3 regions of the Bradyrhizobium sp. sBnM-33 genome follow, and region 1 is predicted to be linked to each of the others. Evidence: riboswitches for the same ligand, from Rfam matches in the RefSeq annotation. Region 1 holds a riboswitch; each other region holds the start of a gene.
The links. Region 1 has a riboswitch for S-adenosylmethionine ahead of RX328_RS39300 (homoserine O-acetyltransferase MetX). Riboswitches for the same ligand answer to the same signal wherever they lie in the genome.
Positions count from the first base shown of each region.

Region 2: linked by a shared signal. The riboswitch ahead of RX328_RS06545 (hypothetical protein) and the one ahead of RX328_RS39300 (homoserine O-acetyltransferase MetX) in region 1 are both predicted to bind S-adenosylmethionine.
Region 3: linked by a shared signal. The riboswitch ahead of RX328_RS03560 (O-succinylhomoserine sulfhydrylase) and the one ahead of RX328_RS39300 (homoserine O-acetyltransferase MetX) in region 1 are both predicted to bind S-adenosylmethionine.

Region 1 covers NZ_CP136624.1:8,372,615-8,380,640, reverse strand. Annotated here, with positions in the region: gene RX328_RS39315 (prephenate/arogenate dehydrogenase family protein) at 1-40, opposite strand, end outside; gene hisC (histidinol-phosphate transaminase) at 49-1,146, opposite strand; gene RX328_RS39305 (chorismate mutase) at 1,175-2,023, opposite strand; SAM riboswitch at 2,208-2,287, shown strand; gene RX328_RS39300 (homoserine O-acetyltransferase MetX) at 2,370-3,626, shown strand; gene metW (methionine biosynthesis protein MetW) at 3,680-4,348, shown strand; gene RX328_RS39290 (alpha/beta fold hydrolase) at 4,802-5,674, opposite strand; gene RX328_RS39285 (TIGR02594 family protein) at 5,933-6,802, shown strand; gene RX328_RS39280 (hypothetical protein) at 7,434-7,637, shown strand; gene RX328_RS39275 (hypothetical protein) at 7,763-8,026, shown strand, end outside; gene RX328_RS39270 (hypothetical protein) at 8,025-8,026, shown strand, end outside.
Region 2 covers NZ_CP136624.1:1,384,400-1,392,425, forward strand. Annotated here, with positions in the region: gene RX328_RS06540 (hypothetical protein) at 1-164, shown strand, start outside; SAM-I-IV-variant riboswitch at 502-606, shown strand; gene RX328_RS06545 (hypothetical protein) at 1,075-1,380, shown strand; gene RX328_RS06550 (hsp70 family protein) at 2,883-5,696, opposite strand; gene RX328_RS06555 (Hsp70 family protein) at 5,721-7,553, opposite strand; gene RX328_RS06560 (DUF2760 domain-containing protein) at 7,674-8,026, opposite strand, start outside.
Region 3 covers NZ_CP136624.1:755,937-763,962, reverse strand. Annotated here, with positions in the region: gene RX328_RS03600 (acyltransferase family protein) at 1-565, shown strand, start outside; gene RX328_RS03595 (hypothetical protein) at 553-735, opposite strand; partial or broken gene RX328_RS03590 (ABC transporter permease) at 676-1,194, shown strand; gene RX328_RS03585 (FtsX-like permease family protein) at 1,454-1,711, shown strand; partial or broken gene RX328_RS43230 (ABC transporter ATP-binding protein) at 1,708-2,432, shown strand; gene RX328_RS03570 (alpha/beta hydrolase) at 2,447-3,343, shown strand; gene RX328_RS03565 (2'-deoxycytidine 5'-triphosphate deaminase) at 3,364-4,470, opposite strand; SAM riboswitch at 4,590-4,669, shown strand; gene RX328_RS03560 (O-succinylhomoserine sulfhydrylase) at 4,740-5,933, shown strand; gene RX328_RS03555 (SGNH/GDSL hydrolase family protein) at 6,070-7,101, opposite strand; gene RX328_RS03550 (SGNH/GDSL hydrolase family protein) at 7,114-7,875, opposite strand; gene RX328_RS03545 (OpgC domain-containing protein) at 7,872-8,026, opposite strand, start outside.

The sequences.
Region 1 (8,026 bases):
CGATCAGCGCGACGCGTCGGAAGATCGGTACCGCGCTCACTTGGCTGCTCACTTGGCCGCCATGAAGTCGCGCAAGGCGTCGACGACGAGGCGGTTGGCCTCCTCGGTGCCGATGGTCATGCGTAATGCATGCGGCAGGCCGTAATTGTTGAGTGCCCGCAGCACCAGGCCACGTTTGGTCAGGAACGCGTCCGCGTCGGCCGAGGTCCTGCCCTTCTCGGTTGGGAAGTGAATCAGCACGAAATTGGCGACGCTCGGCGTCACCTTCAGTCCGAGTTTGCCGATTTCCTCTGTCAGCCAGTTGCGCCATTCTTCGGTGAACGCCTTCGACTTCTGGACATGCGCGGTGTCCTCGATCGCGGCGACCGCCGCCAGCATCGCCGGCGTCGAGACGTTGAAGGGACCTCGGATGCGGTTGACGGCATCGACGATGTGCGCCGGGCCAAACATCCAACCGATCCGCAGAGCTGCCAACCCGTGAATCTTGGAGAAGGTATGCGTCATCACGGTGTTTTCGGTGGTGGCCACCAGCTCCAGGCCGAGCTCGTAGTCGTTGCGCGACACGTAGTCGGAGTACGCAGCGTCGAGCACCAGCAGCACGTTCGACGGCAATCCGGCGCGCAGCCGCTTGACCTCGTCGAACGGCACGTAGGTGCCGGTCGGGTTGTTTGGGTTGGCGAGCCACACCAGTTTCGTGCGCGGCGTCACGCGCGCGAGAATGGCGTCGACGTCGGCGGTAAAATTGGTCTCGGGCGCGACAACGTTCTTGGCGCCGTTCGCCATCGTCGCGATCGGATAGACCAGGAAGCCGTGGGCGGTCGAGATCGCCTCATCGCCCTGGCTGAGATAGGTATGCGCCAAAAGGTTGAGGATTTCGTCCGAGCCGGCGCCGCAGATGATGCGGCTGGGATCGAGCCCGTAGGCGCGGCCGATCGCTTCGCGCAGCACCCGCGAAGTTCCTTCCGGATAGTCCTCCAGGTGCGCCGCCACGTCCTTGTAGACTTCGATCGCCTTCGGCGACGGCCCGAACGGGGTCTCGTTGGCCGACAGCTTGAACACTTTGCGGCCCAGCTCCGGCACCGGCGTCTTGCCGGGCGTGTAGGGCGCAATATCGAGAATGCCGGGATTCGGCACGGGGCGGTTCATCTTCAACTCCGGAATTTCGGGCGGCGTTTTAAGGCTTCGCCGACCCGTTCGGGGGCACCGTATAGCGCGTTGCGTGGCTGCCGACGAGAGCCGACGAGCGCACCGAGGCGCCGGCCTGGATCAGGGCGGTCTTGATCTTTTCGAACCCGGTGCCGGCATCCGACACCAGAAGCGCCGCGCCATCGAAAGCGGTATCGGGCACGGCGACGATTTCGGCGAGCGGCGCCAGCGCTCGGGCGATATCGGCGTTCCAGCCGGCGACGCGCACGCTCCACATCTGCACCTCCGTCACCATGGCATCATCAGCGACGCGCGAGATCACGAATACCGGCAGCGCGGCCGGATGATCGGCGCGTTCGAGGAACGGCAGCCGCGCAATGATTTTTGGCGCGCCATCGGCTTCCAGCGCACTCCACCACCCCGTGCGGCTCGAGACCGCCGAGACCAGCGCCAGATCGCCCTTCGATTTCGCCACCGCCTCGACTGCGGCCTGCGCGCTGAAATGGCCGACATAGGGCACGACGAAGCCGAAGTGAAACCGCGCCGAATCCCGCATCGCGGGCTCGCCGACCGAGACGTCTGCATGCACCGAGAACGGCGCCTGGACGTAAGTGAAGGTCGAGATGATGACGCGCCAGATGCTCTCGATGGTATCGAGCGGCAGCATGCCGCGATGACGCTCGACCAGGCTGCGCATCATGCTGGCCTCGCGCGCGGGCCGGAATGCCGACCCCACTTCCTGGGTCTGCTTCACCTGGATCAGCCGGTCGATGATATCGCCGCGCGCCATCAGCAGGCGATGGACCTGCTCGTCGATCGCGTCGATCTCCTTGCGCAATTCCTGCAGCGAGGGCGGAGCCGGGGGAGCCTTGGACATTGGGCGTAACCTGATGAGAGCTTTACCTCATCCTGAGGAGCGGCGCATGCGCCGCGTCTCGAAGGATGAAGCCCGTTCTCCCTCATGGTTCGAGATGGCGCAAGGGCACCTCCTCACCATGAGGTCTGCGAGCCCGGTTAACCATGCGGCTGCCTTGACGGGGGACCTGCTTCGGACTAGCTTTGTTCCATTCCGTGGTCATTTGAGCCGGCCGGCTTGCAGCCACGTTAAACAACTCGCTAAACAGGCCGGGGACAGATTGATCCCGGCCGAACCTTTCGTTCAGGCCGGGTTTTTTACGGCCTGATTTCTGTCTGTAAAGACCTCCGCGAGGAGGAAGGTCGGGATGACACAATTGCAGTCGGTATCCAGTCCGTCGATTCACAGCGAGGATCGCGCCCACGAGGCCGACCATCCGACTTCGCCGGTGGTCAAATTCGGCTTCGAGCAGCCCTTGAAGCTCGATTGCGGCATCGATCTCGCGCCATTCCAGATCGCATACCAGACCTATGGCGAACTGAACGCCGACCGCTCCAACGCGATCCTGATCTGCCACGCGCTAACGCTGGATCAGCATGTCGCCAACGTGCATCCTCTGACTGGCAAGGCCGGCTGGTGGGAAATCATGGTCGGTCCAGGCCGTCCGCTCGACACCGACAGATATTTCATCATCTGTTCGAACGTGATCGGCGGCTGCATGGGATCGACCGGTCCGGCCTCGACGAATCCCGCGACCGGTAAGGCGTGGGGACTGGATTTTCCGATCATCACGATCCCCGACATGGTCCGCGCGCAGGCCATGCTGCTCGACCGGCTGGGCATCGAAACATTGTTGTGCGTGATCGGCGGATCGATGGGCGGCATGCAGGTGCTGCAATGGACGGCAGCCTATCCGGAACGAGTGTTTTCCGCGCTGCCGGTCGCCTGCTCAACGCGCCATTCGGCGCAAAACATTGCGTTTCACGAACTCGGCCGGCAGGCCGTGATGGCCGATCCGGACTGGCACCATGGGCGCTATTTCGAACGCAGCACGCATCCGCATCGCGGACTGGCGGTCGCGCGGATGGCAGGGCACATCACCTATCTCTCCGATGCCGCGCTGCATCGCAAGTTCGGGCGGCGGATGCAGGACCGCGAACTGCCGACGTTTTCGTTCGACGCGGATTTCCAAGTCGAAAGCTATCTGCGCTATCAGGGCTCGTCGTTCGTCGAGCGCTTCGATGCCAACAGCTATCTCTATCTGACGCGGGCGATGGACTATTTCGATATCGCCGCCGACCATGACGGCGTGCTGGCGGAAGCATTTCGCGGCATCAAGACCCGCTTCTGCGTAGTGTCGTTCACGTCCGACTGGCTGTTTCCGACCTCGGAATCGCGGGCGCTGGTGCACGCGCTGAACGCGTCGAGCGCGCGGGTGTCGTTCGCCGAGATCGAGACCGACCGCGGCCACGATGCCTTCCTGCTCGACGTGCCCGAGTTCTTCGACATTTCTCGCGCCTTTCTGGAATCCGCGGGCAAGGCGCGCGGCCTTGAGAGCAAAGCGTTTTCAAGCGAAGTGGATACCGGTTCGCGTGAAGAAAACGCGTCAAAACAAGAAAGGTAGAGCATTTTCCGTTCCGACTACATCGGAACGGAAAAGCTCTAGAGGTGGCTGATATGGCCCTTCAGGAACAAGCGTTGCCGCTCGGCGGGATCGCTCCCGATCGCACGGGCAAGTATCGCACCGATCATCTCCTCGTCGCAGAAATGATTCCGGCCGGCTCAAAAGTGCTCGACGTCGGCTGCGGCGATGGCGAGTTGCTGCAACTCCTGGAGAGCCGCGGCATCGATGGCCGCGGCATCGAGCTGTCGCGCGAGGGCGTCAACCGCTGCGTCGCCAAGGGGCTCGCGGTGGTGCAGGGCGATGCCGACACCGACCTCGTCAATTATCCGGACGATGCTTTCGATTACGTCATCCTGTCGCAGACGCTGCAGGCGACGCGACAGCCGAAGCCGGTCCTGGAAAACCTGCTGCGCATCGGCCGGCGCGCGATCGTATCGTTCCCGAATTTCGGCTTCTGGAAGATGCGGCTGCAACTGCTCGTCGGCGGCCACATGCCGCGCACGGAGAACCTGCCGGCGACCTGGTACGACACGCCGAACATCCATTTCTGCACCATCAAGGACTTCGTGCAGCTCTGCGACGAGATCAACGTCAAGATGGAGCGCGCGGTGGCGCTCGATCTCTACGGCCGCCCGGTGCCGCTGAACCTGCCCTGGTGGGTCTGGAATATGTTCGGCGAGCAGGGGGTGTTTTTGCTGAGTAGGGGCGGGAAGGGGAGATAGCCACCACCGTCATTGCGAGGAGCGAAGCGACGAAGCAATCCATCTATCCCCGAGTCGAGGCATGGATTGCTTCGCTTCGCTCGCAATGACGGGGCAGCCGTAATGGGACGTAAGGTAAGCACGCTGTCAGGGCTCCCTCCGCCCTCGCGGGGGAGGGTTGGGGAGAGGGGTAAGCCCAGGGCTCCAGCGGAAGAGAACGGTGAACTCGCGCAACACGGCTCGCGACGCGAGAGAAGGTCTTCGCAGAAGCCATCTTTGCCGTCCAACGACGGAGCAAGCGGCACCCCTCTCCCTAACCCTCTCCCGCAAGGGGAGAGGGAACCTTCCGCCGGCGCGTCCCTCACATGTGCTTGCCACGCCGAGGCGCAACTTGCAGCAGCGTGACGCGACGTGAGGTGGGCACGCTGCGCTTCCTTCCACGCAAGCGGGAGAGGGAGCGCACTTGCGCTGCGCTTAGACCATCGCTGCCACCATCGACCTCGGGTCCCGCGCCGGCCATCGCCCGGCTTCCACCAGCGCGATGAACCGCTCGACCATCTCGTTGAACAGCGCCGGCTCTTCCAGATTGAGCACGTGGCCCGACTTCGGAAAGAACGAAAGCCCCGCCGCCGGCAAGTGCCGCTTCAGGAACAGGCTCGGTTCGATGCAATTGTCGTCCTCGTCGCCGCACAGGATCAGCGCTGGTGTCGGCACGCGTCGGATCGCATCTGTCATGGTGTAGATCGACGGTCGCTTGCCCTGAAAGCTGCGCATGGTGTTGGCCGAGCCTCTGGCATCATGCCGCGCCAGCGCCGCGTAGAAATCGGCGTGGCCGCGCGGGTCTTTCAGCAAAAATGGAATCCGGCTCGGCGCCTCACGCGTTACCTTGGCAACCTCAACCGATCCGATCGCCTCATACTGCTCGGCATTGGCGACGCATTGGGCCCGGAAGGCCTCGAGATGCTCGAGGCCCGAACCGGCGCCGACAGCGGCGAGCGTCATCGACAGCGCGCGCTCCGGCGCATTGAGGCCGACCTGCAGCGAGGAATAGGAGCCCATCGACAGGCCGACGAAATGCGCTTTGGCGATTCCGAGGTGGTCGAGCACGGCGAGCGCGTCGGTGTAGAAATGCTCGTAGGTGTAGACGTCGGCCGAGGGAGGCACGTCGGAGGGCGTATAGCCGCGCGCCGAATAGGCGATGCAGCGATGGCCGCGCGAGAAGTAGCGCATCTGCGGCTCCCAATTGGTGTGGTCGGCCGCGAATTCGTGCAGGAAGATGATCGGCGTCCCGCTTCCAGCCTCCTCGAAATAGAGACGGACGTTATCCTTGGCGACGGCATAGGGCATTTCAGATTCCTCTCGATTTTCTTGTTTTTGCGCAGCTTCCTTGCGCGGCGAACCTGCAAAATTGCAATTAATTCTCGGGGCTGCAATGCGGCAGGAAAGGTTCATTTTCGCCATCAAATGAGCGCGGAATCACCCCGGAATCGTTGCCGCGCCGCCACATAAAATCTTCCTCTCGTCACATCGCCACACGCAAAACGCCGCCCGCGTTCGTTCGTAGACGAACGCAAAGGGGAAGTGGGGGCTTTAAGAGGATCGAGTATGCGTCAGTTGTTTGCGTTTCGCCGGTCGCTTCGTTTCATCGCGCTGGCACTGTGTTCGGCTTCCATTTTCGTATTTGTCTCTCCGGCTTCAGCAAGACCAAATCACGGCGCAGGGCGGCACGCTCGCGCTTATCACGCCGGCCATCATGCGAAGCATCATTACACATATCGCCACCATCGCCATGCTCTCAGGAAGTCGCGCTGGGAGCGCAGGGCTGCACAAATGCAGGCGGGCGGCTTTGCCGAGAATAGCCCAAGCTTCATGGGAAGCAGCGCCGAGATGGTGACACCCGGCGGTTTCGTCTCGTCCAATACAGTCAAGGCAGCGCGCGCCGACCGCGGCGGCCGTCGCGCCCGGCTCCGGCACGCCGCGCACGCATCGCGCTGGGAGCGCGCGGTCACGCAGATGCACGCGCGCGGTCTTGCCGATGCCAACGCAAGCGTCACGCCGGGAACGAGCGTCGAATCCAATGCAACGGTAACGCCGACCGGCGGCGCGATGGCGTCAAGCTACACCTCATCGAACGTCGTCGCCGAAGCTCGGAAATATCTCGGCGGCAATCCCACGGGGCGCGGCAGGCTGTGGTGCGCGCGGTTCATGAACATGGTTCTGCAGCATTCCGGTTATCGCGGCACCGGCTCCGACATGGCGAGCTCGTTCGCGAAATACGGCCAGCGCATTTCCGGCCCGCAGGTCGGCGCGATCGCGGTAATGTCGCGCGGCCGCCGCGGCGGCCATGTCGGCATCATCACCGGCATCGACGCCAAGGGCAATCCGATCATGATCTCGGGCAACAGCGGCAACCGCGTCCGCGAGATTCCGGTCTCGCGCGGCCGGATCTACGCCTACGTCATGCCGACGAGCTGAGGCGGCGGCGCTTCTTCTCCTCTTCCCGTTCTTTGCGGGGCGAGGCTGCCTTCACGCTGATGCGTGAAGGCAGGTGAAGCGCGGGAAGGCAGATGTCTGGCTGCCGGCGCTTTGCGCTTCGGGGCCGCTTGTTGATTTCGGGTCTGCGGCATTCTGTCTCCAGTGCCCGAGTTCCTGCAGTGCGTACACATTTTACATGCGCCCGGTGCCATTTAGGCGTAGGCTTTTTGCCATCGCCGCTCTGTCTTTGGCTCCATCGGTGACTGAGAGTGTTGTGCTCCCGCCTCACAAAGGGAGGGCCTGATGCCCGACGCGCAACTCACCGACAAGCTATCGCCTCGCCAAACCGTGCGACCCCGCTGTCCGATATGCCGAGCCGACATGGAAGTGTTACGTGTTGTTCCGGGAAGGCTCGGCTTCGAGCAGTGGACCTTACGATGCAGGAAATGCGGACTGATCCATGAAGCGCAGGCGGCCGCGGATCCGATTAATGCCGAAGCGCGGGGGTGGTTGGGCAGTCCGCTGAAGCCGCCCCAGTAAAGGCGCTGGCTGCGATGCGGTCGATTTTATCTCGCTACCGACACGGAATGGGCGCTGCATTCAGCGCTGGCTGTCAAAAAGGAGGCCGCTCATGAACGGCAACATATTCAACAGCAAGGGAACCCGCGTCGCTGTGGTGGTCGGCCCAGAAATTTTCGATCTTAGCGGCAAGAAGCTCTTTGATCTCAAGGGCAAGAACATCTACCGGCTATCCGGTGAATTGGTTGGTCATCTGAATGACGCGAGCGGTTCGGCGAAGCGGCTCGACAAGGCGACCGATCGATTGTTCTCGTAATTGCGATGCCGGACCCTCTTAGCCCGATTCATCGCGGCTGCCGTAGGTTGCCTTAACCTGGACAAATGCCGCTTTCTCCGAAAAAATCGATAGCTATTTGCGGGGAAAGGGCGCACGGTCGATACATGACCACGCGCACGCGACGGGAAATGATTCATTTCAAGCGTCCGTTCCATCTGAAGGGGGTCGGCCGGCTGTTGCCGCCTGGCGCTTATGAGGTCATCACCGACGAGGAAATGATCGAAGGTCTTTCGTTTCAGAGCTTCCGCCGCGTCGCCACCATGATCATGGTCCCCGGCGCGGCGCCGCACCAAACTTCGACGGAAATGATCTCGATCAGCTCGGTCGATCTTTCCGATGCGCAGCGCGACGACGCGATCGCATCTCGT
Region 2 (8,026 bases), 2.2 Mb from region 1:
AGATTCTGGACGATAGTGTTCGCGCCGCCCTCGAGGAGATTGCCGATCCCGCCGGCGCTGCCGCACGCGCCGCTGCTGCCGGCGTCGAGAGCAAGAATGGTGAACCCAATAGGAGAGACGACAATGATAGCGAAAAAGAGGATGCCACAGACGCTGCTGAGTGACGAGGTCCCCGGCTTTCGGATTGGCCCGACTGGCGAAGTAGAAATTTTGACCGAGGCCGAGGTCGAGGCACTGGTCTGGCCCGCCGTCCGCGAAGCGATGCATAGAGCGGGCTGGCCGAGGCCAAAACGGACGCTGCACTGATGACACCTTTTGGTTCACGGACCGGCTGCACGTTGTCGATCTCACCGATGATGTGCGCTTTCTTGTACCTGAACAGAGCCGTCACGCATGCTCCCGGTCCATTCCCCGGTTCGACCCGAAGACAGTGTCAAATTCCCGCTTGATAACTCCGGGTCAAACCAGCTCTGGAAAACGATATCAGAGCCTGCTATACTGACACTGCATCCAGAGAAGGGGCCACACCCTCGCCAACCTGCCGAATCCGGGCAAGGTGGTTTCCCGCAAGGGAGATGCGGCCATTCGGCAACGAAACGGGTCGCGCGAATGTCAGTCCTCCTCGGGATCCGAAGGAGGGATTTTTATGCCTACACGTAAGTTCAAGACCCCCGCGACCGGTTCGAGTGAGCTAACTTCGGCTGGCATTCCTTGGTCCGAGGTGCCTGAATCCCCGTGTCCCTATACCGAATGGCTGGATGGGCGCCACGGCCCGGCGAAGGACGCGCTGCCGTCCGTTGATCAGTTTCCTATCCCCGAAGCACTTTTAGCTCTTCCTATTCTGCATGCTGACCGTCCACGCGGATCAAAGCCAATGGCCGATGTTCATGGCGCAAGGCAACGACTGGCTGGTTGCCGCCCTGGAGCTTGGTTGGTCAGTCCGTTCACCGGCTGGCGGTGGGCCAAATGGCCTCATGGAGAAGTTGGCTGGCTTTCGGCCGATACGGTGCTGCCTGACGCCCTCCGCGTGCGATCACGCAACGATGTTCAGTAGGCGTAGCCTAGAGAGCGGTGATGCCCAATTCTGACAGCCGGGAACTGACACGCAGAAGCATCTTAGTTGGTGCGACCGCTTCATTGATTTGCAGGCCAGCCATTGTGCGGGCCGCAAGCTTGATGCCGATCCAGCAACTGATTCTCTCGACCGTTTCAATCAATCCAGAAAAGCCCTCGTTGGGCTTTATCGGCACCTGGCGGATTCACTTCATGAGGCAAGCCTTGAGGAGAGGCTGGGAAGGCCGTGACTCCCAGACGTTCGGTGGAACTTCTGAAGCTGCCGCTCGATGCTATGTCATGTGGATGACCGCACAGGGATTGTGAAAAGCCGGAGGGATGGCCCACGTAATTCTATGGGCGACGGCACCGGCGGACGACGTCGGAATCCGCTTCGCATTTTCGAAGCCGCGTTTGCCGACGCTGCCAAAAGAACTTTGTATAGTACTCTTAAAGGCTGCCCATCGGTTGGGGCATCGTGTTTGGGCGACGCGAATGTAGTGCGCGCGAAAGGCGTGTCCCTTCCCGGATTATTTCGTGGGGGCGGCAGGAGTTTGTGATCGAGCAGGAACTGTAGCGCCTTGCGGAAGGCGTCCTCGGTATCGATTGTCTTTGCGAATCCAGCTTGGCGCAGCTTGACGGTGCTCACGAATGCCCGAGGTCCTTCCAGGGCGCGTAGGCGAATGCGAAGTCCGTATGCTGGTCTCCTTGGCCGACAAGCTCCCGCAGGCTCCGTGAACGAAGTCCGTACTTCGTGACGGATCCGGTCCCAGAGATCCGGATTTTCCTTTTGGGTAGGCTGCCACGCTCGTTGGCATGTCCGGCCCCGTTTCGACACCAAGGAGTCTGGCCATGGCTGGCCACACCTTCCGCCACTCGAACACGTCGCCGTAGGTGATATTGAACGAACTAGGCAGCTCCGGCTTGGATTTCTCAGCCGCTCAGGCTCAAAATCTGAAGGTCATAGGTTCAAATCCTATCCCCGCAACCAGAAAGAGCCGCCAAGTCAAAGGCTTGGCGGCTTTTCTTTTGATTGGGAATTCCTGAAACTGACCGTATCTTTCGTTCGAATCGCTCTCGCTCCGCCATCGACCAGGGCAGTCTGCCTTCGAGCTCGGTCGACCAGCCCCAAAATCCCAACAAACTGAGACCTTTTGGGTGACGGACCGTACTAGAGATTACCGAAGAGGCGGCAATTTGCGGCTGGAGATGACATTTTTCTCCAAAGCTTCGTACTTCGTCATTTCAGTACAGTTCTGAAAACCAAAGGGCGAGCGCAATAACTTGCGCTGCAGTTTGCTCAGGGTTCGAATCCTTCTCCGACGAGCAAGAGTAACAGCCTCTCTAACTTTCAGCAGCCCCGACCGGGAATGTCCGCTATCGGCGGGATAGTGTTGAAAAAGTCTTTTTGGGGGTCACGAACGGAAATTTCTAGAGCCGCTGATGCGTTTCGCGCGCGGCGATATGAGGGGACCACATCGTTTCACACAAAAACGACCACAGAGCATCGTATCGGCGCTACGGAGTATTGCTGTGGCGGAGTCGGCTAAAAATCAAATTTTGCGAGATTTCGGCGTCGTTCGATTTTCGACTTTTGCAACACTATCGGCGGAAGCGCGGAAAACATTTGCTCGTATTGAGATCACTCAGTTTGACCCGAAGCCGAACCATCGCAACAAACACGGGATGTCCGATATGCGGCGCGTCAAACTAGTAGAAACATTAACCTACGTTAAACCGCTGCGGCGGCGACAGTGCTTGCGACTTCATTACGCTTCTCGGCGGCGCGGCGGCCGCATGGCCGCTAGCGGCACGGGCCTCGCGCATGTCTATTCGATCAGGATCAGACCGGGAGGGAGTGAATCGTCGTATAGACTGGCCCAGTCGGATCGTCCGATCGGAACGAACCCTTTGATTTTTGCGGTCTGCAGCGCAGGGACGCCGGATTTCTCCAGCTTGCTGGCAATCAAACCGCGCAAAGGCATGGGCAAATCCAAGCTCCGATCGTCGACGACGCGCGCGGCCCGGAGGAACAGAATCTGCAGGTCGAGCAACTCCGGCGTAGTCCAATCAAAGCGCTGGAAAGCCTGATACGCGTGCTCGACGAGATCGGGCGAGACGACAGTCTCCGGCCCTGCGTAGAGCGGAGTTCGGTTGAGCAGGAGCCCGAGCGCCGCAAGATAGGGAGCGCAGTGCCGCTTGGCCCGTGCAAGCGTCACCGCGATGTCGCAAAAGCAACGCACCAGTTCCGCCTTGGTGTCGTGGTGGATCAGTTCCAGGGATCCAGCCAGGCGCACGAGTTCGTCGGACGCCCTGCCGCTGCGGATCCTGTCGATCTCTCCGGCCATAAGCCTGGTCTGGCGTTCGCGCGTGAGCCCGCCCGCCACCCGGCGCCAGAGGATGTATTCCTGGCTCTTGATGCGCCGACCGGGAAAACACGGGCCATCATGGTGCAGCCGCCACAGGGCATCGATACGAAGGTCGTCCCGGACAACGCCGAAGCCCGGGCGCAGCAGGAATCCAGCCATGATGAGCCATGCCTCTTCGTGGTCCGCCGAACGTCGTCTGTCGTCCCGCCGCTCCTCGAGCGCAGGCCAAAGGGCGCGCAGCAGGGGCCCGTTCCATTCACTTCTGGCAGACGCGAGGATGCGCTCCATACCCTTGAGGATCGTGGCAGCAGTAATCTTGTTCTTTTTGCTGTTATTGGCAGGCTGGGTGAACACGATCCCGATCTGCCTGCGTGCCGTTTCCAGCGCGTCCGCTGAAGCGTTCGGTTCAATCGGAGCGTTTGCCTCCCGCGCCCGCCCGACACCGGGCGCGCCCGCGACGCCTTGGACATGCTCGCGCATGTTGAATTCCAGCGGCCAGGACTGCTGGACGGCGGGGTCGGCGCTGACGCACGAGATGTGGAGCAGCCCCAGTGCGTTCATCCGCGCCGTCAGACCGACGGGCAACATCCCGCCCGGTTCCGGACCGGATAGCTCAGCCGTCCTGACGATGGTCTGGAGCGGGGGCAACGGGTGAAATTCGCCTTCGGACCAGGAAACGATGTCTCCGGCCTGGCTGACGCTCTTCCGGGTTGAGGAATAAGCCTGGAAGCGCACTAGCTGATCGGTGCGGAGCTTAAGCCCAAGATCAGCGATCTCAAAAAGCTGCGACGGCCCTGCACCCTGAGGAAGAACGCATATGAGGGGCGGACGCACTGTCTGGCGATCCGTTGCCTGTATCCCCTCCACTTCGAGAAAGATCGCAGCGGCGGCGCCAGCGGCGATGCGACCCGAACGGTGGTGGAGGAGGGCACCAAATCGCGCGGCTCCGCGCGCCACCGCCAGATCCGGCTCCTCGTTCTCCAGAACCTGCGGTACGAAGCCGTCCTGCCAGCCTCCGATCTGCTCGCGGAGTCTTTGGCGCAGGAGCGGCGGTCGGACGGATCCGCCGTTGAACAGGACGGCATCAATGCGCGGGCGATCGTTGAGAAATTCGGCAAGGTGTCGGGTTATCGCGCTATCGGGAGGATAAGGAAGCCCCCATTCCCTCAGTGCCGCGTGCGTCAGGTACGGCCGCGCCGCCGCGTCGCAGAAGGGAAAAAATCCGTCCAGCAATAGGCTCTCGATTTCCGCCCGCATCACCGTCGCCGCCTGCGAGCCGCCGACCATCCCCGACCCGCGACCGGCCAGTGCAACAACGAACCGCTCATCCGGCGGCCCCGTAGCGGCCAGCGCGTGCTCTTTCAGATGACGGCAGGCGGCGACGAGCTGATCCCATTGCGGGCCGGAAAGCCGGCCGCCCGCCCCGGCAAGCCGCGGCTCCAGGAAATGGGCGACGGCAAGGTCGAGATTGTCGCCGCCGAGCAGCGTATGCTCGCTCACCGCGACACGCCTGATGTCAGGGTCCGGCGTTTGCTCGTTCAGGCGAACTTCAAAAATGCTGAAATCCGAGGTGCCGCCGCCGATATCGATGACCAACACGTGTCGCAGCCCGGCATCGCCATTGTCGGGCCGCTGCCATAATTCGCGCGCTGGGTCGTGGCTTTCCAGCCAGCAATAAAACGCAGCCTGCGGCTCTTCGAGCAGTCGCACATCGCCGGGGAAGCCCGCTTCCTCGGCGGCGGTAATCGTCAGCCGCTGCGCCGCCGCATCGAAGGAAGCCGGGACGGTAACCGTGATGTCCTGATCATCGAACGCAAACCCGGCCTGGGCAAACCGGCTGTTCCAGATCCCCCGCAGATAGTTCAGAATCAGTGCCGAGGAGCGTACCGGTGAGATTTTCTGCTCACGTGCCAGAACCGTCGATCCCCATGGCAGAAAAGGTGCCGACCGGTCGGCGGCGTGATGGCAAAGCCACGACTTCGCGGAATGGACGACCCGTCCGGGCGCTTCGCTTGCCTTCATGCGTGCAAAAAGTCCGACGATCCATTGCCCGGCTCCGACCTCCTCACCGCGCAAGTGTGCTGCGACCGCTTCCTCTGGCAGGTACAGGAAAGAAGGTAGCGTTGGCTTCTCGGTCAGACGCGCCAGGCCTTCCCATTGCGGGACGAGAAGGACCTCTGGCGTCCCCTCGCCGACCAGTGGCGCGAATGCGAGTGCGGAGTTGGTCGTGCCGAGATCAATACCAATGGCGAAGCGGGCGCGGTCTTTCGTCAAGAATTACCTCCAGAGGCGGGGCCCCTATTCCGTGCGGACCTGGAACTCAACCTTCCATCGGCGATCGGAGTTCGTGTGCCTCATCCAAAGCTCAAGGATGCCAAGTTCGGTGACGACGGGGTTGACGCGGACCGGCACCACCTGCCCCACCGGGACGTCCAGCGCCGGGATCGCGACTTCGAGCAGGCCAGCGTCATCAAGGTCGCGCTCGGCGTCAGGGAGGATCTGTCCCGGCGTATCGCCGCTTCGTACCGAGGAGGAGAAAAACCGAAACTCCGCCGTGCGGCCGGTGACAAGGCCGAACTCGCGTCCTTCGATCAGCAGTTCCGTGCCTTCCTGCATCCCCTGCGGGACAACACACAATGCCTTCAGCGGCGGCTTGTAGCCCGGAATGGCGGGCATCGACGTTTCCAGGCCGATGTAATAGGAGCGCGCCGCGCCGGCCTTGATGCACATGCCCTTGCCAGTGGCGCGGTGACGTCCGTAGATCGCGCCGCCGCGTGCGACGGCGAGGTCTGGTTCGAAACCCTGCAATTCGCGGACTGGCTGGCCCCCATTCCAGGACGCCAGCAGATCAAGCACCCGGGTACGGATCGGCGCGGCCTTGAAAACGCCCCCATTGAACAAGACCGCGGTCGGCATCAGCACCTGCGTGCCAGCCGATGCTCCCACCAGAGCGGCAAGCTTTTCGCTTGCCTTCACGTTCTGCAGGCTCTGAGCGAGAAACCGGGCGATATGCTTGCTGACGACCGGATCGGAAGCATAGGGCAGACCGAATTCCTGCAGCCCTGCCATACGGCTCTCGCGCGGCAGGTCGTCAACGCTGGTTCTGGCGAAAAAACCGTCGACAACAACTTGCTCCAGCGTCTCGCGATCGAGAGTCGTTGAGACAGTTTTGGCAAGCAGGCTGGAGCCGCGCGAGGGGACCGCGATGGGCGCCTGCGCCAGCCCGCCATCATCAAACAGGACGATCTTGGCTTTGGAGGCGGCATGCACGAGCGCCAGGAACTGCCAGGAGTCCAGCCGTTTGTCCGCGGCCTCAAGCTTGGCGTGCAGCGCATATGCGAGCGCCAAATCCATATTGTCGCCACCTAACAGAATGTGCTCGCCGACGCTCACACGCTCTAGTTCCAGTCGGCCTTCGACATCTGTGACCGCGATCAAGCTGAAATCGGCTGTCCCGCCACCGACATCGCAGACCAGCACGATATCGCCATCAGCAATCAGGTTTCGCCATTCTCTGCGCCTCTGCACCATCCAGGCGTAGAATGCAGCCTGCGGCTCCTCCAGCAATGTGACGTCCTCAAGCCCCGCAGCCTTGGCGGCCTCGGCGGTGAGGCTTCTTGCGACCTCATCGAACGAGGCAGGAACGGTTACAACGATCTCGCCGTCCGAGAGGTCCCAATCCCGCCCCTGCGCCCGTTCGGTATGCAGGAACGCGTCCCTGAGACGTTGGAGGTAAAGACGTGAGCATTCGAATGGCGAGAGCTTCTCCTCCGCGATGTCGGATCGCCAGGGCAGGATTCGCTGCTTCGGGTCGATATGCGGGTTGGACAGCCAGGATTTGGCGGAGGTCACGAGGCGATCAGGCACGAGCACCCCCCGCTCGCGCGCGAACTGGCCAATGATCGCGCGCTCCCCGGCATCGTTCCAGGGCAGAGGAAACGAACTCTCCGGGAACTCCTCGGAGTGCGGAATATAGATGGCGGACGGCAGTGTCGGCATCTCGCCGATCTGATTTGGTCCCAGGGTTTGCGCGATTTCGATAATCCTGGTCTCACCACTCTCGAGATCGGCGATCGCGATTGCGCTGTTGCTGGTGCCGAGGTCGATAGCAAGACTGAAACGAGCGCTCATGAGGGGAGGTTTGTCCTGGTTGTCGTGCTGTCAATTCGCGTCAATAGCCGCGCGTGATGGAAAGCACCGGTTGTACGTGATCCGACTCGGGCGTCCGGCAGCCGGCCGATTCGAGCCCGCTTATCTCAGTTCCACCTCCGCCGGAGCGATTGCCGGAAGTCGATCGGTCGAGCTCCGCAAAACGCGCGGTAGATTCACCGCATCCGTTTTCCAGCCGTGGTGGACAAGCACTCCCGAGAATGGCGCCGGGCCGCTGATCTTGCCCAGCAGTCGGTACTCGTCCGCCGAATAGCCAGCGGCGACCTGCACCGTCGATCCCTCGCTCTCTGCGCGCACGGGAGAGATTCGGAAGTGCTCCAGCAGGGCGGTCTTGCATCCGGCATGGACCACGCGCGCGGCTGCCCCAACCTGTGCGTCATCATGCGCGTTGATGTCGTCCATCAGGAAATCGACCAGCCGGCCCCTTGCCTGCA
Region 3 (8,026 bases), 1.6 Mb from region 1:
CCCATTTTCATTTCAGCTCAGCCGGCCGTTGCACTACGTGGTCTATTTCTTCGTAGGATTTGCGATAGGTAGCCACCGGCCCGAGCACAGCTTGCTGCGTCCCGATGGTCCGCTTGCACGTCATTGGCTGGCCTGGCTTGCGGCCGCCATCGCTAGCATGTCCGCGTGGGGTGGGCTCACATCGTTGACGATGCCGGAGTGGTGGGCAAGCGCACCGATCTTTCGCCTGGCTTCGGCGCTGGCGTTTCCAGTTGCTTCCGCGGCCGCCGCTCTGTGTCTGCTCGCGATCTGCCTTCGGCTGCTGCAATCGCGCGACCGCCTGCTCGATAGCCTCTCCAGCAATGCCTACAGCATCTATCTGCTGCATTACGTCGTGGTCGTGTGGCTGCAATACGCGCTGCTGGATATCGATCTCAATGCGATCGGCAAGGCAACGATCGTTTTTGCCGCTGCGCTCGCCGCAAGTCTGGCTGCAAGCGCCGGAATAAGAATCGGCGTGAGAGCTCTCGTTTCGCGCCATTCCGAGCCACGAGACGAGAGAGCCATCGCCAATCAACCGCGATAACGGATGCCGATATGTCGCTGGTACTGACACTTGCGTCCCGCAACCTGTTCCACGATCGGCTTCGCTTCGTCGCGACCATGGTTGGAATCGTCTTCTCGGTCGTCCTCGTCATGATCCAAATGGGCCTGTTCCTCGGGTTCGGCCGAATGGTCACGACGATGATCGACCATGCCTCCGCCGATTTGTGGATCCTGCCCAAGGGCGCCAAATGCTTCGAGGATCCTTCGCTGCTCGACGTCAAGCTGCGCGACCGCGTCGCCACGGTCGACGGCGTGAGTTCTGCGGTCCCGCTGGTGATCGGATTTTCGGACTGGCGCCTGGAAAGCGGCGAATTGACGCCGGTCTTCATTGTGGGAGCCGACCTGCGCGACGGCAGCCTGCAACCGTTCAACGTCGTGGAGGGCAACGTGCAGGCGTTGACGCAGGGCGCGAACGTTGTGGTCGACCGCTCCTACTTTGACCGGCTCGGTGTCAGCGGCGTCGACTCGACCGCGGAGATCCGCGGCCGCAAGGTGCGCGTGGTCGCGGTCACGGACGGTATCCGCTCGTTCGCCACAACGCCTTATGTATTTGTGGACTTGAAAAACGCGCGCAACTACACCGGCACGCCGCGCGATCGCGCCAGCAGCGTTCTGGTCCGGCTGAAAAGCGACGCCGACCGGGAGGAGGCGCTCAGCGCCATTCGCGCGCAAGTCGGCGATGCAGAGGTTCTTACCTCGGACGAATTCCGCAGCCGCAGCCGGTCGTTTTGGCTGTTTGGCACGGGGGCCGGAGCCGCGCTGTTTGCCGGCGCAATGCTAGGAGTGATCGTCGGCACCGTGATCGTCGCGCAAAACGCTTTACTCCAGCACCAAGGATCATCTGAACGAATTCGCCACCCTCCGCGCGATGGGTTCCTCGAACGCCTATATCTACACCGTGATCATCTATCAGGCACTCATCAACGCGGTGATCGGATTTGCCATCGCCGCCGGGATCGGCTCGATCGTCGTTCAGATGACCGCCAAAAGCGCGTTGCCGATAGTCATCACGCCATGGCTGATGGCGGCGCTGTTCGCGCTGACGGTGGTGATGTGCGTAGCATCCGGCATTGGGGCAATCATCCGTGTCGTTCGTATTGATCCAGCAACGGTGTTCATGCGATGAATGACTATGTGGTCGAAGCCAAGTCGGTCGAGAAGACGCTGGGTCGCGGCGCCGGCGAGGTGCAGGCGCTGCGCGGCATCGATCTCTCGCTGCGCCGGGGCGAGCTGACACTGCTGATGGGCCCTTCGGGGAGCGGCAAGACCACGCTGCTATTGATCCTCGGATGCATGCTGACGCCGAATTCGGGCACCGTTACCGTATGCGGGACGCCGACAGCGAACGCCGACAAGGAAACACTTGCCAGGATTCGGCGTGAGCATGTCGGTTTCGTATTCCAGTCCTATCATTTGTTCCCGACGCTGACCGCGACCCAAACGTGCAGTTGGCGCTGGATATTCGTGACGAGCACGGCAGGCGCGCGGCGCAGAAGTCGCGGGAGGCCCTTTCGATGGTCGGGCTCGAGCAGAAGGTGGACAGTTTGCCGGGCGGGCTCAGCGGTGGCGAACAGCAGAGGGTTGCGATCGCGCGCGCTCTCGTCGCAAACCCTTCTGTCGTTCTTGCCGACGAGCCGACCGGCGCACTGGATGGAAAAAACGGCCAGGGCATCATGCGTATTCTCGCCGATACCGCCCATGAGCGTGAGCGGGCGGTGCTGGTCGTCACCCACGATCCGCGCGTGGTCCCCTACGCCGATCGCATCGTCGAGATCGAGGACGGTCTTATCGTGCAAGAGCCTACCGACCGGCCGCGCCTGCCCACAGCCGTGCCGTTCAGAGCCTGAGCGCAAGGACGGCCATGAGCCTGCGGGCAGAACTTTTGCGCCTGGGCATTCGCATGTTGCTCAAGCGGCGCGGCGGAAGTCTCGATGTCGAGGAATGGCGGCGAAACATGCGTGCGATGGAGCGGTTTGTGCCGCATCCGCCCGCCCGGAGCGCAACGGTCGAGATCGAGGCCGGTCGGGTGCGGTTTCACCGGGTTACCACGCCGGCATCCCGGCCCGAACGTAACGTGCTCTATCTCCACGGCGGCGCCTATGTTTCCGGCGCGCCGGTCTATTACCGGCACTTCCTCTGGCGGATTGCCGACGCTTTGCAAGCCCGCGTCTGGGCGCTCGAATACCGCCTCGCCCCGGAACACGCCTTTCCGGCAGCGCTTGGGGATGCCGTGGAGGGCTATCGCTGGCTCGTCGACAACACGCCCGATAGCCGCCAGTTGTTCGTGGCGGGAGATTCGGCTGGCGGCGGCCTGGCGCTGGGTTTGCTGTTGAGACTGCGTGATGACGGCCAACGGCTTCCTGCCGCAGCCGTCGCCTTGTCGCCCTGGACCGATCTGGCCCTTACCGGCGCCTCGCTGAAGACGAATGCAGCGGCCGATCCGATGCTGAACGTCGAGGATCTTCCCGGCCTGACGAAGCTCTATCTCGGCGGAGCCGATCCGCGTACGCCCTATGCTTCGCCGCTCTACGGCGATCCCGCCGGATTGCCGCCGGTGCTTATCCAAGTCGGTAGCGATGAAATTCTCCGAGACGACGCGGTCCGCATGGCGGAGAAGCTTCGGTCACACGATCCGCGCAGCAAACTCGAGATCTGGCGGCGCATGCCGCACGCCTGGCAATTGTTCGTGCCGGTGTTGCCGGAGGCCCATCGCGCGATTGCGCAGATCGGCGAGTTTATCTCTAACGTGCGCGACTGAGGCGCGGTCCGGCGCAGGCGTCACACCCGGAAGTGCTTGGAGAGCTTCAACCCCTGGGCCTGATAGTTCGAGCCGATGCGCTGGCCGTACATCGCATCCGGCCGGGACAGCATTTTCTCGTAGACCAGACGGCCGACGATCTGGCCGTGCTCGAGGATGAACGGCACCTCGCGCGAGCGCACTTCGAGCACGGCGCGCGCGCCCTGCCCGCCGGCGCCGGCATAGCCGAAGCCGGGGTCGAAGAATCCGGCGTAATGCACGCGGAATTCGCCGACCAAGGGATCGAACGGCACCATTTCCGCGGCGTAATCCGGCGGCACCTGCACGGCCTCCTTCGAGGCCAGGATGTAGAACTCGCCGGGATCGAGGATGAGGCTACCGTCCGGGCGCGCCGGGATCGGCTCCCAGAATTCGTCGACCGCATAGCCGCCGCGGCGGTCGATATCGACCACGCCGGTGTGGCGCTTGGCGCGGTAGCCGACGAAGCCGCCCGTGTTCTCGCCGGAGAGATCGACCGACAGCGCCACGCCATTCGCGAGATCGGCATCGTCGATATCGACCAATCGCTCGGCGCCATGCAGCGCGTCGAGCTCGTCGGCATCGAGGATGGCGTCGCCGGTGCGGAAACGCACTTGTGATAGCCGCGAGCCCTCGCGCAGCAGCACCGGAAACGTCTTCGGGCTGATCTCGGCATAGAGCGGGCCGTGATAGCCGGCGCCGATCATATCGAAGCGGCGGGTGCCGTCGGCAATCACGCGGGTGAAAACGTCGAGCCGTCCAGTCGAACTCTTCGGGTTGGCCGCGGCCACGATCTGTGGCGGCAGCGCGAGGCTTTCCAGCAGCGGCACGATGTAGACGCAATTAGTCTCCAGCACCGCGCCGTCGGAGAGGTTTATTTCATGCAGCTTCAATTCGTCGATGCGCTCGGCGACGGTCGCGCCGGGACCGGGCAGGAAGCTCGCGCGTACCCGGTAGGCAACGTCGCCAAGGCGTAAATCGAGGCTCGCCGGCTGGATCTGGCTTTCGACAAACGGATAGGCCGGCAGGATCAGGCCCGCATCCGCCATCGCCGCGATCATGCGGTCGGGTAGAATTCCGTTACCGTCGGGCGGAAGCGTGAACGACACGGCGCGGTCCTCTGAGGTGGCCCTGGATGCCCAAATGTCATCCAAACCTCGTAAATATGGGCTTTTAGGGGTTATCCGATGGCTGCCTTGACTGAAAGGGCGCAAGCGAATATCAGCATGACTTATCCCGTGGTGATTTGAGCCGGCCGGCTTGCAGCCACGTTAAATAAATCGCTAAACAGGCCGGGGACACGTGTGATCCCGGCCTGTGGAAATTATTCCAGGCCGGTTTTTTGTGGCCATTTTCCGGTGGTCACGGCGGAGGTCACATGTCTGAAGTTGGTTCTACCAAGCGTTTTCGTCCCGAAACCCGCCTTGTCCATGGCGGCACGCTGCGCTCGCAATTCGGCGAGACGTCGGAAGCGCTGTTCCTCACCCAAGGCTATGTCTACGACAGCGCGGAGCAGTGCGAGGCGCGCTTCAAGGGCGAGGATCCCGGCTTTATCTATTCGCGCTATTCCAATCCCACGATTTCAATGTTCGAGCGCCGCATGATCGAGCTCGAAGGTGCGGAAGCTGCTCGCTCCACCGCCACCGGCATGGCCGCGGTGACGACCGCGATCCTCGCACCGCTCAGAGCCGGCGATCATGTGGTGGCATCGAAAGCCCTGTTCGGCTCGTGCCTGTACGTCGTGCAGGACCTCCTGCCGCGCTACGGGATCGAAACGACGCTGGTCGACGGCCTCGATCTCGACCAATGGCAGCGCGCATTGCGGCCTAACACCAAGACCTTCTTTCTGGAGAGCCCGACCAACCCGACGCTCGACGTGCTCGATATTCCCGCGATTGCCGAGATCGCGCACAAGGGCGGCGCGCGGCTGGTCGTCGATAACGTCTTCGCCACGCCGATCTGGCAGAGCCCGCTTTCGCTCGGCGCCGATGTCGTGGTCTACTCCGCAACCAAACATATCGACGGTCAAGGACGCTGCCTCGGTGGCATTATTCTCTCGTCCGAAGCTTTCATCGCAGAGCACATTCACAACTTCATGCGGCAGACCGGGCCATCGCTCTCGCCCTTCAACGCGTGGGTCCTGCTCAAGGGACTGGAGACGCTGGGAGTGCGGGTACGCGCGCAGACCGACAACGCGGCGAAAATCGCCGAGGCGTTGGCAAGCCATCCGAAGATTTCGCGATTGATCTATCCTGGCCGCGCCGATCATCCGCAAGCGGAGCTGGTGAAGAAGCAGATGCGCGGCGGCTCGACGCTGATCGGCTTCGAGGTGAAGGGCGGCAAGGCCGCCGCCTTCCGCGTCCTCAATGCGCTGCAGATCTCGCGCATCTCCAACAATCTCGGCGATGCCAAGAGCCTCGTCACCCATCCTGCGACCACCACGCATCAACGGCTGACACCGGAGGCGCGCGCCGAGCTCGGTATCAGCGAAGGCTTTATCCGTTTCTCGGCCGGGCTCGAGCATGCCGATGATCTGATCGAGGATTTTGAGGCGGCGCTGGAGAAGGCGTGAGCAGGCGAATGGACGGTGCTTCCGTCGTCATTGCGAGCGAAGCGAAGCAATCCAGAATCTTTCCTACGGGAGCAATGGATTGCTTCGTCGCTAGCGCTCCTCGCAATGACGGCGGATGGTTCGTCCGCACATCACCTCACATCGGCCGATACGCCCGCACGTCCGAGGGCACGGTGACGCCGAGCTTGATCTGGCCGACCGACTTGATGATGTCATCGCCGAGCAGTTGGGCGAAACAGGCATAGCCCCAATCGCTCATATGCAGGCCGTCGGCGATCACGAAATTCTCGATCGGAATCGCCTGCCGCTCGTGCCAGTCCTTCATCACCGCGAACCGCGGGAAGACGCCGACCTTGCGAAGCTCGGCCGTCTTGTTCAGCAGCTTCATCATCTTGCCGGCGCTTTCCGCATGCTCGTTGACCCGCGGCGAATATTGCGGATCGATCAGCACGACGTCGGAGCCTGCAGCCTGAATACGCGTGATGCCTTCGTCGATGAGCTTGGCAGTCTCGGCGGGATCCAGATTGCGCAGCACCGCATTGGTGCCGACCTGCCAGATCACCAGGTCAGGATGCAAGTCGATCACGGAAGTCTGCAGCCGCTTCATCATTTCCGGCGCGTCCTCGCCGCCTTTGCCGGCATTGATGACGGAGATGTCGGCCGTCGGATATTTGCGGCGTAGCTGCGCTGCGAGCCTGTTCGGATACGTAAACTCCGGTGAACTGGAGCCGTACCCCTGGGTCGATGACGATCCGAAAGCGACGATCACCACCGGCTGGCCCGCGACGAGCTTGCTCGCGACACGCGGCAGTGATCCCATCGATTTGGAAGCGCCCTTCGGCGGCAGGCAGGGAACGCGGCTGAAGATGTCGCCGGCCGATTTCGCGACTTCCTTCACCTTGTCGATCGCTTTGCCGGTGACGCCCTTCTGCGCGGCCGGATTGCCGGTGGCCGCTGGCGCAGCCTGCGGCGGGGCGCTTTCAGCCGAGGGTTTCTTTTCCGGGTTGTTTTCGGCTTTGGGGTTATCGGACAGCGCCGCCTGCTGGCCGGTTTGTTGCGAAGGCGTCTGGGCATTCAGCGGCAACACCGAGGCAGGCATCAGCAGCGCGAGGCCCGCGGCCGTGACAGCCAGCAATGTCGACAAACGAAAAGGGCAGTGAGAACTCATTAACGCTAGTTCCTAGTTCTGCTGCGCCTGGTCGAGGCGGGCGGCGTCGAGCACAAATTTCGACAGCGCGCGGCCGAGGCAGGCGTGAACTCTCTTGGCCATATCGGTGCCATGAAAGGTACTGAACAGGTCGAAATCTCCGGCGTCGTTCCAATGACGCATAATAGCGAACCGATCGAACAGCGGAACATTATGCTGCTGAGCCACTACGCGCATATTATCTAGGTACGGCGGTGCGGAAATCATAGTTTCCGTGCGCGGGCTGTATTGCAGATTGACCAAAACCACGTCGGCTCCCGCATTTTGCAGCGCAGCAACTCCCTCGTCGATGGCGCTGCGAAAATCGTCGGGATCAACAGATCGCATAGCATCGACGGTTCCCGTCTGCCAGATGACCAAAGTAGGCTTTTTTGCTTCCACCAGCTTAACGAGGCTGGGATCGACCTCCTCGGCGGTCTTGCCGGTCTGTAGTTCTACGGAGAGGTTGACTGGGGTGGAGGGCAGCTTCTCCTTCAGTGCCGCCTGCAGCTTGGCCGGATAGGCGCTGTTTTCGGAGGACAGGATGGTCGATGAGCGGCTCCCCACCACCAGGACGGTCAGCGGCCGGGCATTCTTGACGGCCTCGGCCACCTTCGGAAGCGTGCTCTCGGTGGAGAGGAGATGGGAGGGAACTTCGCAAGCCTGGGGAGCGGCATCCTGGGCACGAGCCAATCCGGCCGCTGCAAGACCCGCAAGCAGCGTCAGGACCAGCACAGCTCCCGAGCCGGGCCTCATGCGCTTCCTCCCGCCATGTCGGCGTTGATTGCCGTGCTTTTCGTCTTCGAGGCTCCTTTGTCGGCCGAATGCTTGTACCACGAAATCACCCACGCCACGCCCCACATGATGAGGATACCGGCAAGACTGACCAGGGCGTGCGTCAGGGCAC